One region of the Bacillus sp. 11C genome, then DNA from elsewhere that is predicted to be linked to it. Evidence: riboswitches for the same ligand, from Rfam matches in the RefSeq annotation. Region 1 holds a riboswitch; the other holds the start of a gene.
The links. A riboswitch is a leader RNA that binds a small molecule or an ion and turns the genes downstream of it on or off. The one in region 1 is predicted to bind cyclic di-AMP.
Positions count from the first base shown of each region.

Region 1 (10,124 bases):
TATGCTACAGATCCTGATTACGCTGACAAACTCAGCGCTATTGTGGAAAAATATGATTTAGATGCGTACGATGAGGTCAATCCATCCTTGAAATCTGTGGATTTCATCGGCTCCATTAAAGACAGTGCCGTTCAAGACGTATGGTCCAAGCCTTCTACTGATGAGCAGTCCATAAGACTTACCTCTGCCCAATCTTACATCGGAAAGGACATAAAGGTAGTATCTAAAAAGCAGAAGGGCCAGTCCGTATGGTACCAATTTCAAATCAATGATAAGCTCATCGGCTGGATTGACGATTCAGCTGTTGAAATAAAGGAATCAACCTAAGCTGTTTTTACTGGTATTTTTATTTCTATGTTCCATTCAGGGGAATTTGAGGTATAATATTCCACGGAAGTTATCACTTATTGACTATGTTTTCAGGAGGAACAACGATGCAGAAATATAGACGGAGAAACACGGTTGCTTTTACAGTATTAGCTTATTTCACTTTTTTTGCGGGAGTATTTTTGTTTAGTGTCGGACTCTATAATGCTGATAATCTGGAACTCAATGAAAAAGGCTATTATATTGCCGTTATGATACTTGTAGCGGTCGGTGCGATTCTTACACAAAAAGTGACCCGTGATAACGCAGAAGATAACGAAATCATCGCGGAGCAGGAAAAAAGACACAATCAATCTCATATCGAATCATAAAAAAAATCCGGCGCCTGCACGCCGGATTTTTTGCTATCACCCCGTAAACACCTCACCATCAGGATAACGAATATTTGATTTCTCTGTTTTCGCGAATGAAAACACGAACGTCAGAGGACCAATTCTTCCGATGAACATGATGACAATAATGATACATTTTCCCGCTTCTGTGAGTTCGGGAGTCAATCCCATTGATAGACCGACAGTTCCGAATGCTGAAAAGGTTTCAAACACAATTTGGATAAACGGTGCTTGTTCTGTGATCGTCAGGGCGAAAATTCCTAAAAACACAATGAACAAGCTGGTGACGCTGACAGCTAGAGCTTTTATGATAATCGGGTATTTGATGGAGCGGCGGAAAATAACCGTTTCTTTTTTTCCTCGCAAATAAGCGATAACAGACATTAAAATCACGATGAACGTGGTCAGTTTAATACCGCTCGCTGTTGAAGCGCTGCCTGCTCCGATAAACATCAATAATAACGTAAATACAATCGTTCCTTCTCTCATACTCCCAATATCGAGGGAATTGAAGCCCGCGGTTCTCGGCGTTACAGCCTGAAAATAGGAAGCCCACAGTTTATCTCCTATATGCAGGTGGCCGAGCGTGCCGGGGTTGCTATACTCTAAAGTGAAAATCACCAGCATAGCAACTGCATTCAGAATCAATGTACCTGTAAGCATGAGCTTCGTATGTAAGGAAAAGGCTTTGAATCGCCGGTTTTTCATGATGTCAAACAGAACTGTAAATCCGATCCCTCCTGTAATAAATAAAAAAGTAATCACGATGTTAATTGTAGGATCTCCAACGAAGCTCATCAAGTTATCCGGCCACAACGAAAATCCGGCATTGTTAAAAGCAGATATTGCATGAAACAGACTGGCAAACAAGCCGAATGCCCAGCCATACTGGGGCACAAACCGGATGGATAAGATAAGAGCTGCTATCAGCTCAATACTGATCGAAAACAGGAACAGAACCTTGACAAGACCTACGACACCGCCGATTGTCGGCTGGTTTAAGGCTTCCTGAACCAGCATTCGTTCTTTTAATCCGATTTTCTTTCCTAATATCATGACGATCAAAACAGCAAAAGTCATAAACCCAAGACCGCCGATCTGAATCAGCCCCATGATGACAGTTTGCCCGAAAATTGTAAATTCTGTACCGGTATCAACAACTGCAAGCCCTGTTACAGTTGTAGCGGAAGCGGCAGTAAAAAGGGCATCGATCCATGATAATGGCTTCGCTGCAGAAATCGGGAGCATTAACAGCACACTCCCGATGATAATGGTTAGAAAAAAACCAATTGCAAGCACTTGAGGCGGTGTGAAACGAACCCATTTGATCACTTTATCCTTTTGAAGTGTCACCTTTGTCTACATCCCTTCGTTTTCAAAACGTCTAATATCCTTTTTGTGCCCCATGATCACCAGGCAATCTTGTTCGTGAATGATGTCTCCGGGTGCTGGAGAAAGCCGGATATCTCCATGGTGTTTAATGGCAAGGATTGTACAGCCGTACTTTACTCTTACATTCAGATCAGTAATTGATTTTGAATTAAGCTTGCGTGTTGCCAGCAGCTCGACAATACTGTACTCATCAGATAAATCAATGTAATTTAAAACGTTCTCATCAGAAAGGCTTTGTGCGATCTTGACGCCCATGTCCTTTTCAGGGTGAATGATACGGTCAGCGCCTATTTTTTCAAGCACTTTATGGTGATAATGGTTTTGAGCTTTGACCCAAATATTCGGGATGTCAAATTCCTTTAATAATAAGGTGGTCAGGGTACTTGCTTGAATATTCGCTCCGATCGCAACAACCACATATTCAAAATTGCGTATTCCTAACGATAGCAATTCGTTTTCTTCGGTGGCGTTGGCAATCACCGCATGAGTTGCGTAAGAAGCGTATGCATTTACCTTTTCTTCGTTGATATCAATTGCAAGGACCTCATGCCCCATTCTGTGCAGCTCTTTGCAAATGCTTCCGCCAAACCGGCCCAGCCCAATCACGGCAAATTGCTTATTTTTTATTTTTCCCAATGTTCATAACTCCCTTAGTAAAATTAACGTTTTTGAAGCAAAAAAGACCATCTCGAAGAATGGCCGCTAATAGACCTCCTCTCTGGATACGCCTACGAGGTTAGCTGTCGGATTAGGGATTCAGAGTACCCCCTCTTACTAAGTAAGATTCACCCCTAGGCTGTGAATAAAACAGCCAATCGTTGGTTCCCCCGTTCGTGTTTGATTAAGCGGTAAAAGAGACTCTTATGAAATTGAACACTCAAGAATTTACTCCTGTTTCTAGAGTTTGTCAATTTAAATTTTAAACCAGAAAAAAGATAATTAGAAATAGAGGGAAAAGGGGAGGTTAAAACACAAAAAAAGACCGGCGTTAACCGGTCTTCATGTTTAGTTGCAGCCGCATGGCTGAGTCGGAGGAGTACTGCGCTTAGCCACGTCAATGCTGGCTTCGGCGTAAAATTTATTTCCGATGCTCAATGATTTATTCTCCGCACGGAAAGTATATGTACCAGCGGCAGGAAGTGTTTTGTTATTTAGTTTTAATTTGAATTCGCCAGCTCCTAACAAATCAAGTGCCAGAGGAACCCTTACTGTTTTCCCGTTATTAAGGATCTGTGTTTCACGCAACGCACGCCCGTTCATTGTGTCTTTTGTATTTGCAGTAAATCCGCTTGGCAATGTAAATTCCATAACGCCAAGGCTGAGAAGCGTATTTGGACGGTATGTCAATTCGATATCGGAGAAAGACCATTCCGTTTTGCTGGTCCCTGTGATTGTTGCAAACAATGAAGCTGTTGACTGTGTTCTCATAGTAGACTCAGTATGAGCGGAAGTTGATTTAGATTCAGCCGCGAAAGAAGCTGTAGGTGCAGAAACGAGTAAACCGAGACTTAATGCACCAATTGCCAAAGAAGATAATAATTTACGTTTCATAATAAAATTCCCCCTTAAAAGTTATAAAATATATAGGCCTGCCCGCTTTTCACCTCCACTGAGTGGCCAAATACAAATTTTACCTACATAAAATTAACATCAAATATTTTGGAAGTAAATGGGGTGTTTTTCCCGTATTTTTCAAATTTGTAGTAATTACATACAAACGAACAGAAAAACGCCCGGTTTCCCAGGCGTTTTCTTCTTTACTTTCTTTCGATTGGTATAAACTTAAAAATTTCCCCGCTCTGCACCGATTCAGCAAGCCGTTTCAGCCAATCATAGTAGGCTCTAGAGTTTTCCAGCTGCTCGTAAAGCTGCAGCGCTTCATTTTTGAGGTCTTCATTGAGGCCTTCCTTGTTTAAAACCTCTTGTAAATCAGCCTGGGCTTCCTCAATCGCTGCTACATTTACTTGAACTTCCCGCTCCCATTTAGGCGGAAAGAAATTCGTGAAAAATTTGAAAAAATCTTTTTCAGCTACAAATGTATGCTTGCGGATGCCCCGGTGAAAAGTTTTTTTCACCACATTTAAGTCCTGAAGTTTTTTGACACCTGTGCTCATGCTTGGCTTGCTCATTTGCAATTCCTCACGCATTTCGTCAAGCGTCATCTCATCCCGCATATACATCGTCCCATATAAAATCCCGACACTGCGGGTAATTCCGTAAAGATCCATCGTTTCAGCAATGGAGTCGATAACAAGATCCCGAGCCTGTTCTATAACTGCAAATTCTGGATTTTCATCCATACTGACCCTCTTTTCCTTTAGAGAATTAAATTCGTTAAGTTATTTCTTTATGTTCTTTATCTTAACGAAACATAAAGAAAAGTCAAAAAGAAAAATCAAAATGGGGCTTTGACAGTTTAAAAACCATATGTTAGATTAAGGTTGTTAAAAACATTAAATTTTTATTTAACAAACTTTATTTACGTCAAGGAGGCTTATATGAGTCAAACATTATACATTGACGGTGAATGGATCAGCGCCGAAAAAGAGCAGATCCGCAACATTATCAACCCATTTAATCAAGAAGAAATTGCAACCGTAAGCGAGGGAGGGCGAGAGGACGCCATCAAGGCGATCGAAGCCGCGCGAAGAGCCTTTGACAAAGGAGAATGGTCATCTCTATCCGGGCTTGAACGCGGGAAAATTGTTCTGAAAATTGCGGAATTAATTAGACGTGATCTTGATGAGCTGGCTGAACTTGAATCTCTTGATACGGGAAAAACACTCGAAGAAAGTAAGGCCGATATGGACGATATCGCCAATGTATTTCAATATTACGCCGGATTGGCAGACAAAGATGGTGGAGAGATCATTTCTTCTCCGATCCCTGATTCAGAAAGCAAAATCATCAGAGAGCCAATCGGGGTTTGCGGCCAGATTACGCCATGGAATTATCCGCTCCTGCAAGCGAGCTGGAAAATCGCGCCTGCACTGGCTGCAGGAAATACGATCGTCATGAAGCCGAGTGAGATCACGCCGCTAACGACAATCAAAGTGTTCAAGCTGATGGAAGAAGCGGGTGTTCCAAAAGGTGTCGCAAATCTCGTCCTTGGACCGGGAGCAACAGTGGGCGACGAGCTTGCCGCAAACGAAGACGTCGATTTGGTTTCATTTACAGGGGGAATCGAAACAGGCAAAAAAATCATGCGGGCGGCAAGCGGAAACGTCAAAAAAATCGCGCTTGAATTGGGCGGGAAAAATCCAAATATCGTTTTCAAGGACGCAGATTTAGAAGTTGCGGTCGATCAGGCATTAAACGCTGTATTTTTCCACGCTGGCCAAGTATGCTCCGCCGGTTCCCGCTTGCTTGTTGAAGATGCTATTTACGATCAATTTTTAGCAGAGCTTGTCAAACGGGCAAAACGCATAAAACTCGGAAATGGTTTTGACGCAGAGACAGAAAGCGGTCCGCTTATTTCTGCAGAGCACAGGGCAAAGGTAGAAAAATATGTAGAGATCGGAATAGAAGAAGGCGCGAAGCTCGAGACAGGCGGCAAACGTCCGGAAGACCCTGCGCTACAAAACGGCTTTTTCTATGAACCTACTATTTTCTCAAACTGTAAATCGAATATGAGAATTGTTCAGGAAGAGGTATTCGGTCCTATATTGACAGTCGAAACCTTCAGCTCGGAAGATGAGGTAATCGCGCTTGCGAATGATACCATCTATGGCTTGGCCGGAGCGGTATGGTCTAAAGATATTGAAAAGTGTGAACGCGTAGCAGCCCGCTTGAGAATGGGAACGGTTTGGATTAACGATTTCCATCCGTATTTTGCGCAGGCGCCATGGGGCGGCTATAAGCAGTCCGGATTCGGACGCGAGCTTGGAAAAATAGGCCTTGAAGAATATACAGAAGTCAAACATGTGTATCGCAATACAAAACCGGCAGCGGTTAATTGGTTCAATTCATAAAAGGGAGAGATTATAATGACATTAAATATGAAAGTAGAAAGCATGCACAAATTCCACACATTTGAAATTCCGACTGTGATTAAGCACGGAATCGGAGCCGTCAAGCATACGGGAGAAGAAATAGCTGCGCTGGGCGTTTCGAAAGCACTCCTTGTCACAGACCCTGGGATTTATAAAGCCGGCGTCGTTGACCCTGTAATCGAATCACTAAAAGGAGCGGGCATTGAAGTTGTGCTCTTTAATAAAGTAGAGCCAAACCCGCCTGTCCGTCTTGTGAATGAAGGGTCTGAGCTATACAAAAAAGAGAACTGTAATGGTTTAGTGGCAGTCGGAGGCGGAAGCTCCATGGACACAGCGAAAGCAATTGGAGTAGAAGCAACACACGAAGGAAGCGTACTTGATTATGAAGCGGCAGATGGAAAAAAAACGCTGGAAAACCGGATCCCTCCGCTGACAACAATTCCGACAACAGCCGGAACAGGTTCAGAAGTAACCCAATGGGCTGTTATTACGGATGAAGAAAGAGAATTCAAGTTCAACACGGGCGGTCCGCTGATCGCAGCGCACCTGACCATCATTGATCCTGAGCTTCATATTTCAATGCCTCCGCATGTAACAGCCATGACGGGAATTGATGCGCTTGCTCATGCCATTGAGTGCTATACAATGAAATTTGCTCAGCCAATCACGGATGCAGTTGCCTTAATGGCGATTGAATATGCCGCTCATTACATTAAAAGAGCATTTGCTGACGGAGAGGATCTGGAAGCAAGATACGGAATGGCGCAGGCTGCGATGCTTGCAGGTCTTTCTTACGGCAGTGAATCAGCGGGCGCGGCTCATGCGATGAGCCAAACGCTTGGCGGCATTATTCCAGTCGCTCACGGTCAATGTGTGGCTGCGATGATGGGTCCTGTCATGGAATACAACTGGAAGGGCTATCCTGAGAAGTTTGCACGTATTGCAAAAGCGTTCGGTATTGATACTAGCAATATGACAACAGAAGAAGCTGCGAAAGCATCTGTCAATTGGATGTATGACCTAGTCGGAGACTTAGAAGTACCGACTTTAGAAGAGCAGGGAGTATCGCCTGATATGATCGAACGCTTGTCAAAAGAAGCGATGAAAGATCCGCAAACCTTCGGAAACCCTAGAGACTTAAATGAAAAAGCATACAATTGGATCTACAAGCGCTGTTTTAATCTTACACCTAAAACTGTATAATCATATGTCCCGCTCCTTTACAGAGCGGGATTTTTTTGGATAATGAAACATAAATGGACATGTTAAAGAAGAAGGAAGGTGCCGAATGATGTGGAAGCGTATGACTGCAAAAACAGAAGGCTTGTATATCGCAGATACAGAAAGTTTCGTAACAAAGCGAATGGACAAGCTCGATATTGATTATGGCGGCATCCCCGGTGACTTGCATTTTGGACTGACCAAAAAAGCGGGAGCCAGAGAACCAATGTTTTCAAGGGGGACCGAAATTTTCAACCGCAGACAAATTTCAATTGTTTCAATAGAGGAATGTGATGAGTTGGCTTTAAAAATGGGAGTGTCGAGTATTTTGCCGGAATGGCTCGGGGCAAATATCGCAGTCAGCGGAATACACGATTTCACTTCATTAAAAGAGGGGAGCCGGCTCATTTTTCCAAGCGGTGCCGCTTTGCTATGTGAGGGAGAAAATGATCCTTGTATCCAGCCGGGTGAAGTCATTCAGTCTTATTATCCGGAAAAGCCGAAGCTGGCGCCGGCTTTCGTCCGCCACGCATTGGGCATAAGAGGGATTGTCTGTATTGTTGAGAGACCGGGCGCTGTTTACGCAGGCGATGAAATCGAAGTTAATTCCTATCATAGAAAAGTCAAACGAAAAGCAGAAAGGGTCTGAATAATCAGGCCCTTCCCACCTTTTCTTTAATTTCTTTAATCTGGCTGAGATGCCGTTTTTCGTGGTGACCGATAAAATCGATCCACTGTCTGACAGTCAGCTCCTGAAACACAGGATGCGGAAGCACTCTCTCAAAATCTTCTTCTTTTAGCGAGGCAATTGCCGCTGTCAGCTGTTCTCTCACCACGTCAAGCTCGCGTTTCATTTGGCTGCCTGAAATAAATTCATGCTCAGGCTCTAGGTGACTCGGAGCTTTCCGCTTATTGTTTCTGTCCTGTGCAACCTCAAGCGTTTTTTCTTCAACTTCTTTAACAGGAGCTTCCTTTACACGCTCCTTCAGCATTTGTTGTGCGGCCATATCGATTTTTTTCAAATGATCAAGAACTTCCCTTATACTCCATTCTTCAGCAGAAGGCTTTTGATTCAGCTTTTCGTCAGAAAGTCCTTTTACTTCGTTCCACGTCTCTAATCTTGCTTCATTAAAGATACTCATCATATCTCCTCCTAAAATGACATTACCATATATATAAGCAATTATCATTTATAAAGCACTTCGAAAAGGGTGTTTTATCTAAAAATTTCGAAACCTTTTTTCGTTATGTCTCGTATAAATGGTAACGGCAGCCGTTCACCAATGCATTGATGAAGAAAGGATGAGGAATTTGGAGTTGTTTGGCGTACCTATACAAACGATTTATCTTTATACGCTTATTATTGCGGGCAGTCTTACGCTATTATTTTTATTTTTCGGAGATGTATTTGCAGGACTGTCAGAAGGCATTCCGTTTCTTAATCCAACATTGGTGCTCGCGTTTTTCACATGTTTTTCAGCAGGCGGGTATATAGGCGAGCTCATATTGCCCCTGTCCAGCCTGTTGACCGCTCTTTTCTCTTGCATCCTTTCGCTCATCCTGGTGATATTGCTTCACATTTTTATTTTGGTACCATTATCATCCGCAGAGGAATCATTGGCTTATAAAGAAGATGATCTAAGAGGGAGAATCGGTAAAGTGATTACAGCTGTTCCTGTTGACGGGTTTGGTGAAGTGGTCATTGAAGGGATAGGCGGCACCATCTCGAAGTCAGCGGTCAGCTTTGAGAATCAGCAGATCAGTTACGGAACAACGGTTTTGGTCGTAGATATCAACAACGGAGTTCTTTCGGTTACTCCGCATGAATGTATTTAAAACAAGGAGGAATGTGAAATGACTATGCCGATCATTATTGTCATCGGAGTTGTATTCTTTTTATTAATTGCACTGTTAGCCGTTTTTATCACAAAGTATCGTACGGCAGGGCCTGACGAAGCGTTAATCGTAACGGGGAGCTATCTTGGTAATAAAAATGTTCATGTCGATGAAGGGGGCAACCGTCTTAAAATCGTCCGCGGCGGAGGAACCTTTGTCCTTCCCGTCTTCCAGCAGGCAGAGCCGCTAAGCCTATTATCAAGCAAACTTGATGTTTCTACACCTGAAGTCTATACAGAACAAGGAGTACCTGTAATGGCTGATGGAACTGCTATTATTAAAATAGGCGGTTCTATAGGGGAAATCGCTACAGCGGCCGAACAATTTTTAGGGAAATCAAAAGATGACCGGGAGCAGGAAGCGCGTGAGGTTTTAGAAGGCCATCTTCGTTCCATTCTCGGCTCAATGACAGTCGAAGAAATTTATAAAAACAGAGAAAAATTCTCTCAAGAGGTGCAGCGTGTCGCTTCACAGGATCTCGCAAAAATGGGGCTTGTGATTGTCTCCTTTACCATTAAAGATGTCCGTGATAAAAACGGTTACCTTGAATCATTAGGGAAACCGAGAATTGCTCAAGTAAAACGTGATGCTGATATCGCAACAGCAGAGGCTGATAAAGAAACCCGGATTAAGCGGGCAGAAGCAGATAAAGATGCGAAAAAATCAGAACTTGAACGGGCGACGGAAATCGCTGAAGCTGAAAAAACGAATCAGCTCAAAATGGCTGAATACCGCAGAGAACAAGATACGGCAAAAGCGAATGCCGATCAGGCATATGATTTAGAGACTGCCAGAGCGCGCAAGCAAGTCACAGAGCAGGAAATGCAGGTTAAAATTATCGAACGCCAAAAACAAATAGAACTAGAAGAAAAAGAAATTCTTCGCCGTGAACGCCAATACGACT
Region 1 covers NZ_JBUPVZ010000005.1:2,506-12,629, reverse strand. The annotation lists gene ACY3LV_RS08790 (glucosaminidase domain-containing protein) at 1-327, shown strand, start outside; gene ACY3LV_RS08785 (YiaA/YiaB family inner membrane protein) at 435-698, shown strand; gene ktrB (Ktr system potassium transporter KtrB) at 735-2,072, opposite strand; gene ktrA (potassium uptake protein KtrA) at 2,079-2,747, opposite strand; cyclic di-AMP (ydaO/yuaA leader) riboswitch at 2,821-2,969, opposite strand; gene bslA (biofilm surface layer hydrophobin BslA) at 3,117-3,662, opposite strand; gene cudC (choline uptake/conversion transcriptional regulator CudC) at 3,869-4,411, opposite strand; gene betB (betaine-aldehyde dehydrogenase) at 4,610-6,082, shown strand; gene gbsB (choline dehydrogenase) at 6,098-7,306, shown strand; gene ACY3LV_RS08750 (MOSC domain-containing protein) at 7,395-7,973, shown strand; gene ACY3LV_RS08745 (DinB family protein) at 7,978-8,466, opposite strand; gene ACY3LV_RS08740 (NfeD family protein) at 8,636-9,160, shown strand; gene floT (flotillin lipid rafts scaffold protein FloT) at 9,179-10,124, shown strand, end outside.

Region 2 (10,124 bases), on a different contig from region 1:
TGTTGCGTTATTTAATCCATCTGCTCTCAGCGCTTCGGAATGGTAGAGAATCCCAACGACAAGCTTCAGAACAGCAAGGATGACGTATGCGAAAATATTGAGGAGCGCCCCTTTTTCTCCCTTTTTCAGATTTTTTGTCCGCTCCATTGAATACCAGCCTCCATTCTGTTACATAGTATGGTTCCAAAACATGAAAAATAGCAGCAGTATTCAATGGAGAGGGACATTTCGACAGCAAATTATTGCCCGGGAAACTTTTTGTCGATCTGTTGAATATTTGCAGATTTATGCAAGAATAGGACTGTTTTCACCTTTACAGGCTAATGGGGACAATGTATACTGAGTTCAATTGATAATGATTATCAATATCGTTTGATTGGAGGTTGGTGACACAATGACACCTCAGTCTGGAGAAATCAGAAAAAAACAGCTCATTCATCTGTTAATACAGAATGGTATATACAAAAAGTCCACGCGTCATTTATATGAATTGTCGCTGACAGAGTTAGAAAGTGAATACAAACATGTCAGGAGGGAACCAGAGCATGTCGAAGCGTAAAGTAAAAACCTACCAGCAGCTGATCCAGGAAAACAAAGAGGCGATTATGGGCAACCCAAAGCTGATGAATATCATTTATGACAGAATCGACCGCAAGCATCAAAAAAATCTGCAGGAGCAAAACAATACATAAAAAGAGCCGGGAAGGCTCTTTTTTTTCATCACTCAAACGCTTCTGAGGCCAGCTTTTGGATGACCGCATCATCCATCGGCGGGTTATGGAGGCCTGCGCGCGCATCACGATAATAGCGCTGAAGCGGGTTGGTTCGTTCTAGGCTTTTGGCGCCGACAATTCTCATCGCTTTATCGACAACAGACAGCGCAGCATTTGTGACGATATGTTTCGCCGCACCGAGCTCGCTTCTCAAATGAGGGCGGCGCTCTGGATCGTCATACAATTGGGCAATATGGAAAAGAAAATGTCTGGCAGTAGTCAGTTCAAGCTCCATTTCGCCTGTTCTTTGCTGGACGGCCGGAACATCCTTGATCGGCCCCTTCAAACTGTTTGGAGAATACTCGGCTGCAAATCGCACCGCATAGTCTCGTGCTGCTTGAGCAATGCCAAGATAAATCGCCGGTATGTGAAGAAGCCATCCATTCGGTTTTGCCCCTCGAGGACCTTGAAGCACTTCCACCAGTTTCTCCTCATCAAGCATGACCTCATTCAGTACTAGGTCATGGCTCCCAGTCGCTCGCATCGCCATCATATCCCACGTTTCTTCAATCGACAATCCGGGATCATCTTTATGAATGAGAAACACGCCTGTTGATTGTTTTTCTTCAATCCATGCCGTGACTAAAAAATAATCCAGTGCTTGCGACATCGTCGTAAAGGTTTTTCTTCCGTTCACTGCCCATTTGCCATCTTTTTTAACGGCGATTGTACCGGGACGCCCTCCTCTTGTCGGGCTTCCGGTGTTCGCTTCTGTCGCCGCCCTGTTGATGACAGCCCCGTTTTTAACTTCCTTTGCAATAAACGCAAACACATCTTTATCCCAGCTGTTTCCTTCTCCGAGCTCTCCTATTACGCTCAAATGCCAGCCGATGCTCAATGCTGCAGGTGCGTCTCCCCGTGCCAGCCGTTCTTGAAACAGGAGCATATCGTAAACAGAAATGCCCCCTCCTCCATGAGATGCCGGCAATGTTAAGGCCGTATACCCGGCATCACGCAGTTTTTGTATTTTTTCTGCAGGAAAACGTCCCTGTTCGTCATCTTCAGCGGCCGTTTGCTGAAATTCATCCGCAATCCGTCCGATTCTCTCCATCCATTGCCGCTGTTGATCGTTTTGTATAAATAATGACATCCGGCAGCCCCCCAAGGTTTTAATTCCGATAAGTTTAATATGTATTATAGATTTCCTGCCATCATTCCGCAACTGTTAACCTTTATTTCCGGTATAGAAAAACACGCCGTTCCCTCTAGGGAACAGCGTGTTTAGACAGGATTTGCATCCCGGTCTTGTTTCATGCCGAGATAAATCAGCATATATGTCAGGTAACCCATTGTCATCACCAGGCCGCCGAAGAAAAAGCTCGAGAAAATCGGCTCTTCAAAAGCGGTTACTGCCGCTAGCACAATCCAGCTTGCATACAGATAGATGATAAAATAACGGATGCCCGTCTTCATTTTATATATCATGTACAGCCCCACGAGAGAAAACAATCCAAGCGCGAGTCTGAAATAAACAAGATGTTCAAATTGAAAAGTGAATGACACAAATGAGAATCCAAGCAGCAATACGATCGGTAAAGCGGTAATAAAGTTCCTCAATCGAGACACCTCCGTCAGTACCTTTAGTATAAACCAAAATATCAGCTGATATTGATTTACGTGATTTTTTTCACAAAAGTGTCATTCCTTGCCTTTATACCCGGACATCCCGTTTACAGAAGCACCACCAGCCAACGGCAATGAAAAATATGGCATGTATGATGATAATTCCCACCGAAAACAATGGCGTCATGCCTGAAAACAACACGGTCTGGCCGCTGCTGTATTGGGTAAAGTCAGTGTTCGCAAAAAGTAAAAAGCTGCCCCATTTGTTTTCAAACAGCTTCATGAGCTGGACAAGTGTACTCGCTCCATATAAAACGACAAAAGAAACGACGACAGCTACCGCACTGTTGCGGAACAGCGAAGAACAAAGCAGCCCGAACAATCCCATCATTACGGCTTCAAGCCAGTTTGACCCGATCAGCTCCAAAGTGTTGATCAGCAATGCCTGTGATTCTGAAGTCACGGATGTGCCAAAAAAGATAAGACCGAATAATAATGCCAGAATGTAGTATGCCAAATATAAATAAAAGCTGGCCATCACAATTGTGATTAATTTTGACCCAAAAATCTTTTGGCGTTTAACTGGACGAATGAGCAGAAATTTGATCGTCTTTTTATCAAACTCCATCGAAACAATTGTCGCTGCAATCACGATCGTTAACGCCTGCAGCAGGATGTTCAGGCTCGGTGTATACGAAAAATAGCCGATGAAATTTTCATCTGTCCCGGCGCTGATGACAATCCGTTTAATGATCAAAGCCATGAAAAATTGAAAGACCGCCATCAAGATAAGAGATACCAATGTGACCTTCCGATTAAAAAGTTTCATATGTTCATTCCAAACTAATTTAGACAAGCTCTTCTCCCTCCTCTTGATGGGCAGTTGTCGCTTTTATGAATTCATCTTCCAGTGATTGCGTGTAAGGCATAACGGAAAATACATCCAGGTCTTGTCCGACAAGTGAGCGGTTCAGCTCCGGAATGTTTTCTTTTGCTACCTCAACAACAATCGCCCCGTCTTGCCGCTCAGCTTGATATTGATTGCTTGTCAGCCAATTGAGTGCTTTTTCTTCCGGCTGCACTTCAATGATTGCTTTTTCTGTTGTTTGATCTGTTCCATATAAGCTGACTTCCGCTTTGATCTCGCCTTTTTGAATAATGATGACACGGTCACACAGATCTTCAACCTCGCGCAGTAAATGGGTGGCGAATAGGACTGCTGTCCCTTCCTTTTCCGCGAGCTCTTTAATATGATCGCGAAAATCCTTCATACCCGCGGGATCAAGACCGTTTGTCGGCTCATCTAAAATAAGAAGCTTCGGCCCGTGAAGAATCGCCTGCGCAATGCCAAGTCGCTGGCGCATGCCAAGGGAATAGGTTTTGACCTTATCATGAATCGCTGACGTCAGCCCGACACGTTCCACCACTTCATCAAGCCGTTCATCCGCTATTTTTTTGTGCATATTCGCAAAGTGCTTGAGGTTTTCCCAGCCTGTCAGGTACGGATAGAACTCTGGGTTTTCGACGATCGCCCCCACAGCTTCCATTGCTTGTTCAAACTCTGTATCATGCTGGAATCCGCTGATTGTCACACTTCCGCTGTTTTGTTTTAACAGCCCGACGATGATACGGATGAGTGTTGTTTTCCCTGAACCATTCGGGCCGAGCAGGCCGATGATTTCTCCCTCCATGACGTCCATGCTGATCTGTTTTAAAATCTGTTTAGACCCGATCTTTTTATCGAGGCCTTTAATATGTAAAATCGGCTCAGCCATAAAGCCTTCCTCCTTTTTCGGCAAAAAATAAACAGTGCCCAACAATTAGGCACTGTTTGTATTATAGCATTTGTTGCTTCCAAATGTTTGGTTAAACCGATAGAGTCGACGTTTGCTCAGGCTGTTTGTTCTTCTCTGTTTCTGTCACAATGACAGCGCAGGCCGCGTCTCCTGTTGTATTTACAACTGTACGAAGCATATCAAGCAGGCGGTCAATTCCAAGGATCAATCCGATTCCCTCGACAGGAAGACCGACAGATTGAAGCACCATAGCAAGCATAATCAAACCGACTCCCGGAACACCCGCGGTTCCGACACTTGCTAATACAGCCGTCAGTACGACCATCAGCAGCTGCGTGAGTGTCAGATCATGCCCGAATACCTGCGCAATGAAGACGGTGGCTACCCCTTGCATGATGGCTGTTCCGTCCATATTAATTGTAGCGCCCAGCGGCTGGACAAAGCTGCTGATCGGCTCAGGCACCTTTAGTTTTCTCTGTGCCACATCCATGGAAACCGGCAGAGTCGCATTGCTGCTGGAAGTACTGAACGCGACGACCATAACCTCTGAGAAATCTTTAAAGAACGTAATCGGATTTCTTTTGGCGATAAGCGCTACCGTAGATCCGTAGGTTACGACTGCATGTATCAATAATGCAATGGTTACCACAAGCATGTACAAGCCCATCGCTTTCATTGCACTGAACCCTTGGCTTCCCACGGCTGTCGCAATCAAACCGAATGTGCCATACGGAGCAAACTTCATGACCAGATTCACTAGGTACATCATCAATTCATTTCCTTGCTCAACAACTTTGAGAAGCATATCCGCTTTTTTACCGAGCATTGTAATCCCAAGCCCGACAAAAATGGCAAAAGCGATAATCTGCAGCATATTTCCTTCGGTCATCGCTTGAACAGGATTGGTCGGAATAATGTTTAACAGGGTGTCGGCAATACTTGGCGCTTTTTCAGCAGTGAATTCGGCAGACGATGTATCATATGTTCCAAACTCTCCCGGTTTGATGACAAGAGCTAAAATGATGGCAATGGTAATCGCCACTGCAGTTGTGACGAGAAAATAAGAAATCGCCTTTAAACCGATTCTGCCAAGCTTCTTAGGATCGCCCAGTCCAGCTACTCCCAGTGTCAGTGAGAAAAAGACAATCGGAACGACAAGCATTTTGATAAGGTTTAAAAAGATCGTACCAAGCGGACCAAATACAAACTTATTCAAATTTTCAAATAATTCAGGTGATGTCAGGTTAAGAATAATTCCCGTCACCGCACCCAGCACCAATGCAATGATTATCTTTGTAGCCAGCTTCATCTGCATTCCTCCCTTTTTTAAAAAAAAGCCCGCGAGAGACTCCCGTGGGCTTTGGCTATTACATCAAACCACTGGATTCTCTCTTCACGCTGATGAGGTTAGCTGACGGGTTCGGACGAAGAGATGTCCGTTTTTCTGACGAAAAATTAACCCCAAAAGATCGGGTCCCCCACTCCTTAGTTAAAGGATTAAGCGTGTGGCTTACTATTGTATGATAGTTTATTTATACAGAAAAGAACCAATTTTGTAAACTATTTTTTGTTACTTTTCTCTTGGAATCTTTTAGGTCCTTCTTCCTTATTGGTCACATCAAGGATATCAAGGAGAAACACAAAGATCGGAATCCCGATAATTAAACCCCAAATGCCTAAAAAGTGCTCAGAGAAAATGAGTACTATGAAAGTGAAAAAGATCGGCAGTTCTGTTTTCGCAGACATCAGCTTCGGATTTAAGAAATAGGTTTCGATCGCATGTATGGCGAATATGACAAGCACAATGTAGAGCACATACATTCCGCCGCCTGTGCTGTAAGCGATAATACTGAGCGGAATCAAAGAAATGACAACGCCTGCTACAGGAATTAATCCAAGGAAAAACACCATAATAGAAAGCCCAAACAGCTGCGGGAAATGCATAATCCAAAGCGCGATAAACGTCAGAACACAGTTGACGAGCGCAATGATAAATTGAGCCTCAAGCACTTTGCCGAACGTTCTTGCAAATTTTCTTCCGAAGAAAGCAATTTCCTCATAAAAGACCGCCAGTTTGCTCGTTTTAAATTTCCCCATAAATTCTGAAAGCCGTTTTTTCTCAAATAAGAAAAACATGCTGAGAACGAGCGCCATTACGACCTGCAAGCCAAATGTGCTGATATCGGCCAGATACGTATACACCACATTGAAACCCTCTTTGACATATGAACTGATATTAATATCTCCGAAAACACTGGTGATCTCATCAAAGAAAGGGATGGTGTCCGGGTGATACGCAATATGTTTAATTTGCTTAGCCAGCTGCTGAATCTGCGCCGCGACGATCGGATAAAAAACAAATCCCCCAACTGTAAGCAGCACAGCCAGCAACACGTAAAGAAACGTAATGACAACCCGCTGGCTTACGCGGAAGAATCGACTTGCGAACTGCCGTACGACAAACTCCAAACGATCCATTAGAAAGGTGAAAATGAAGGTAAGCAATATTAAGTTGATCATGCTCTTAAATAGATATAACACACCAGTTAACACGACAAAGACGGAAAAACGCCTTACTCCCGGGTGCTGAAAAAATTTAACTAAAGCGGCCATTTATACACCCCTGTTAGGACAAACGTCCTTAATTCAATATAGTATCCATCTGTAAATTATATAACAAAAAAATGCTGAGGTCTCTGTCATTACCTTAATAATTCTTAAACAATTAAAAAAACGGCCCCATGGATGAGCCGCTCATTTCTTAAACTGCTGTTTTCATTTTTTTCATGTCTTCAACAGCCTCTATGCTTTTTGCTTCATCGAATTCATTTTCGCTTTTTGCAACAATGATCGTGGCGATTCCGTTTCCGATCAGGTTCACAATCGCTCTTCCTTCACTCATGAAACGGTCAACCCCAAGCAGGAGTGCAAGACCCTCCAGCGGAATGACCTGAAGCGCTGACAGTGTTGAGGCAAGGACGATAAACCCGCTTCCCGTCACACCGGCCGCTCCCTTCGATGTCAGCATCAGAACGAGGATAATTGTAATTTGCTGGCCAATGCTGAGGTCTACTCCAAACACCTGTGCCAGAAAAACCGTCGCCATTGATAAATAAATCGATGTGCCGTCAAGGTTAAACGAATAGCCCGTCGGAATGACAAGCCCGACAACGGATTTTGAACAGCCGTAACGCTCCATTTTATCCATCATACGCGGAAGCACCGATTCTGAAGAGCTTGTGCCAAGCACGATCAGAAGCTCATCTTTAATAAAGCGCAGGTAATTCCACAGACTGAATCCGTAAAGCTTGCAGATGATATTTAAAGCTACAAATACGAACAGGAACATCGTAATATAAACAGACATCATTAAACTTGCCAGAGGCTTGATGGAATCGAGACCGAAGTGCCCGATCGTATACGCCATCGCCCCGAATGCCCCGATTGGCGCCGCACGCATGATATAGCCGATGATTTTGAAAAAGACGTGAGAAATCTTGTCGAAGAAATCAATGACGCTTTTCCCTTTTTCACCTAATGCCGCAAGACCGACTCCGAAAAGAATCGAAAAGAATAAGACCTGCAAAATGTCCCCTTTTGCGAAGGCATCAACCATGTTGGACGGAACAATGTGTGTGACAAATTCAATCCAGTCGATTCCCTGACCGCCATTTTGCGTGTATTGTGATACATCACCCTTTTCAAGCTTGCTGTAATCAAGACCCGATCCCGGCTTTATCATATTAACGACGAACAAACCGATAATGAGTGCGAGAGTTGTGACAACCTCGAAATAAATAAACGCTTTCCCCCCTACTTTTCCAACCTTCTTCATATCGCCCATTTTTGCAATCCCGAGAACGATAGTGAAAAAAATGATTGGGGCGATCACCATTTTAACAGCGTTGATAAATGTATCGCCAAGCGGTTTCATTTCTTTGCCGATATCAGGCCAGACCAGCCCGACAATGACCCCGATGATGACCGCAGTTATGACCTGAACTGTTAAATTTTTAAACAGTTTCATATTCTGCATCCCCCTGTCCTATTCGCCTTTGTGTCTTTCTTACTAGAATGATAGCGTTTTCATATAGGGTGGGGAAGTTTATGATCATAACGGACATTTTGGTCTTTTTGGTCTCAGGTTTATCCTTTAAACACGTAGCGGTTGACAGGACGGCCGATTCCGCCGTATTGAACGTCCAGCTTAATGGTTCCTTTTTTTTCTAGATAATCAAGGTATCGCCTGGCTGTCACTCTGGCGATACCGAGCGCCTTGGCGACCTCTTCTGCAGAAAGAGATGCGGTTTGGCGCTTCAAAAAAGCAGTGACTTCATTCATCGTAAAATGATTCAATCCTTTTGGCAGATCCTGTACGGCCTGCTGCGGAATATTCAGGATCGCATCGAGCTGTTCCTGGGACAGCGTATCATTCGCTTCTATTTTTTGTTTATATTGCTTGTACTTTTCAAGTGCCTGTCTCATTCGCTCAAGCTTAAATGGTTTTAAGATATAGTCAGCCGCTCCATTTTGCAGCATAAGGGAGATCGTTTCTTTGTCTTTTGCAGCGGAAACGACAATGATATCCACTTCAAGCTTTTGCTTTCTGATCTCCTGCAACGTTTTGATCCCGTCTTTTTTCGGCATGTACACATCGAGAATGACGAGGTCGGGCTGTTTTTCTTTAATTAGCTTGATGCCTTCTTCTCCGTTTCCCGCTGTTGCACAGACAATAAAGCCGCTGACAGTTGTGATGAAATCCTTGTTTACCTCTTGAACCATCGGATCATCTTCAATGAGCAGAACCTTCCATTCTTTAAGAGCCATGCTGCGCTTCCTCCCCCTTCATTGGAAAAACGATAGAAAAAGCTGTTCCTTGCCCTGCGTGTGAATCCACTTCTATCGTGCCCGATCCTTTGTCTGTAATTTGTTTGACTAGATACAGGCCATAGCCTGTGCCGCCTGTTTTATTCACTGTAAATCCTTTGTCGTAAAGGTGCGGCATATGTGCCGATTCAATCCCGCGGCCGTTATCTTCTATTAAAATTGCCAGGATATCATCCGTTTGTTCGATGCTGATGTCAATCCGTTTGTCATTAGATTGAACCGTTTCAAATGAACCGAAGGCATTTTCAATCAGGTTGCCAAGAAGCACAACGATATCATGCTGATCAACATGCTCAGGAAATTGCTGAAGGCTGCTGTTTTCATCAATATGAACAGCAATGCCCAGCTCCCTTCCTCTTCTGATTTTACTTAATAGAAGGCCAGCCGCAGCGTCATTTTGAATCGAGCGATGAAGAAATTCAGTCACATTTTCCTGCTCAGTTGACGCCCGGAATGCAAGCTGCAAGGCTTTTTCAGATTTCCCCAGCTGGATGAGACCGGCGATCGTATGCAGCTTATTCATATGCTCATGGTTTTGGACGCGGAGCGCCTCTACAAAGTTTTTGACGCCGGTCAACTCCTCCGCCATCTTAGCCGCTTCCGTTCTGTCCTGAAAAATCGCGACGGCGCCGATGACTTTTTTCTTCATGACGATCGGAATTCTGCTGCTCATAATCACCTTTCCGCTGACGCGAATTTCTTCATTATAAACCGCTTTGTTCCGCTCCACGATTTCGGGCAGGCGCGAATCCTTAAGAACCTCCCAGATCACCTTTCCGACCAGATCGCCCTGCACCTCAAAGATCTGTTTCGCTTTTTCATTGAAAATCGTAATGATAAGCCGGTTGTCGATGGCAATCACGCCTTCGTTCATGGAGTGAAACGTCGCTGTCCGTTCTTCATACATTCGGACAATCTCATGAGGCTCAAGCTGAAACATTTGTTTTTTGATATGGCGGGCCAGCAGAAAGGAACCTGCAAGGCCGAAGCCGAGTGTCAGTACAACGATGAATGCGATATCGTGTTTTAACTGAAGCAATATGTCGGTAATCCCCGGTAGTGTTTTCCCGACAAGCACCACGCCGCTCTGGTTCAGCTCGTGATC
Region 2 covers NZ_JBUPVZ010000002.1:101,569-111,692, forward strand. The annotation lists gene ACY3LV_RS03230 (cation diffusion facilitator family transporter) at 1-147, opposite strand, end outside; gene ACY3LV_RS03235 (Fur-regulated basic protein FbpA) at 395-559, shown strand; gene fbpB (Fur-regulated basic protein FbpB) at 513-692, shown strand; gene ACY3LV_RS03245 (acyl-CoA dehydrogenase family protein) at 721-1,863, opposite strand; gene ACY3LV_RS03250 (hypothetical protein) at 1,995-2,330, opposite strand; gene ACY3LV_RS03255 (ABC transporter permease) at 2,425-3,192, opposite strand; gene ACY3LV_RS03260 (ABC transporter ATP-binding protein) at 3,185-4,111, opposite strand; gene ACY3LV_RS03265 (dicarboxylate/amino acid:cation symporter) at 4,203-5,441, opposite strand; cyclic di-AMP (ydaO/yuaA leader) riboswitch at 5,515-5,646, opposite strand; gene ACY3LV_RS03270 (AI-2E family transporter) at 5,693-6,745, opposite strand; gene dctP (C4-dicarboxylate transporter DctP) at 6,894-8,159, opposite strand; gene dctR (two-component system response regulator DctR) at 8,279-8,959, opposite strand; gene dctS (two-component system sensor histidine kinase DctS) at 8,949-10,124, opposite strand, start outside.
Region 2: it holds a riboswitch for cyclic di-AMP, as region 1 does, so the genes downstream of both, ACY3LV_RS03265 (dicarboxylate/amino acid:cation symporter) here and ktrA (potassium uptake protein KtrA) in region 1, are expected to answer to the same signal.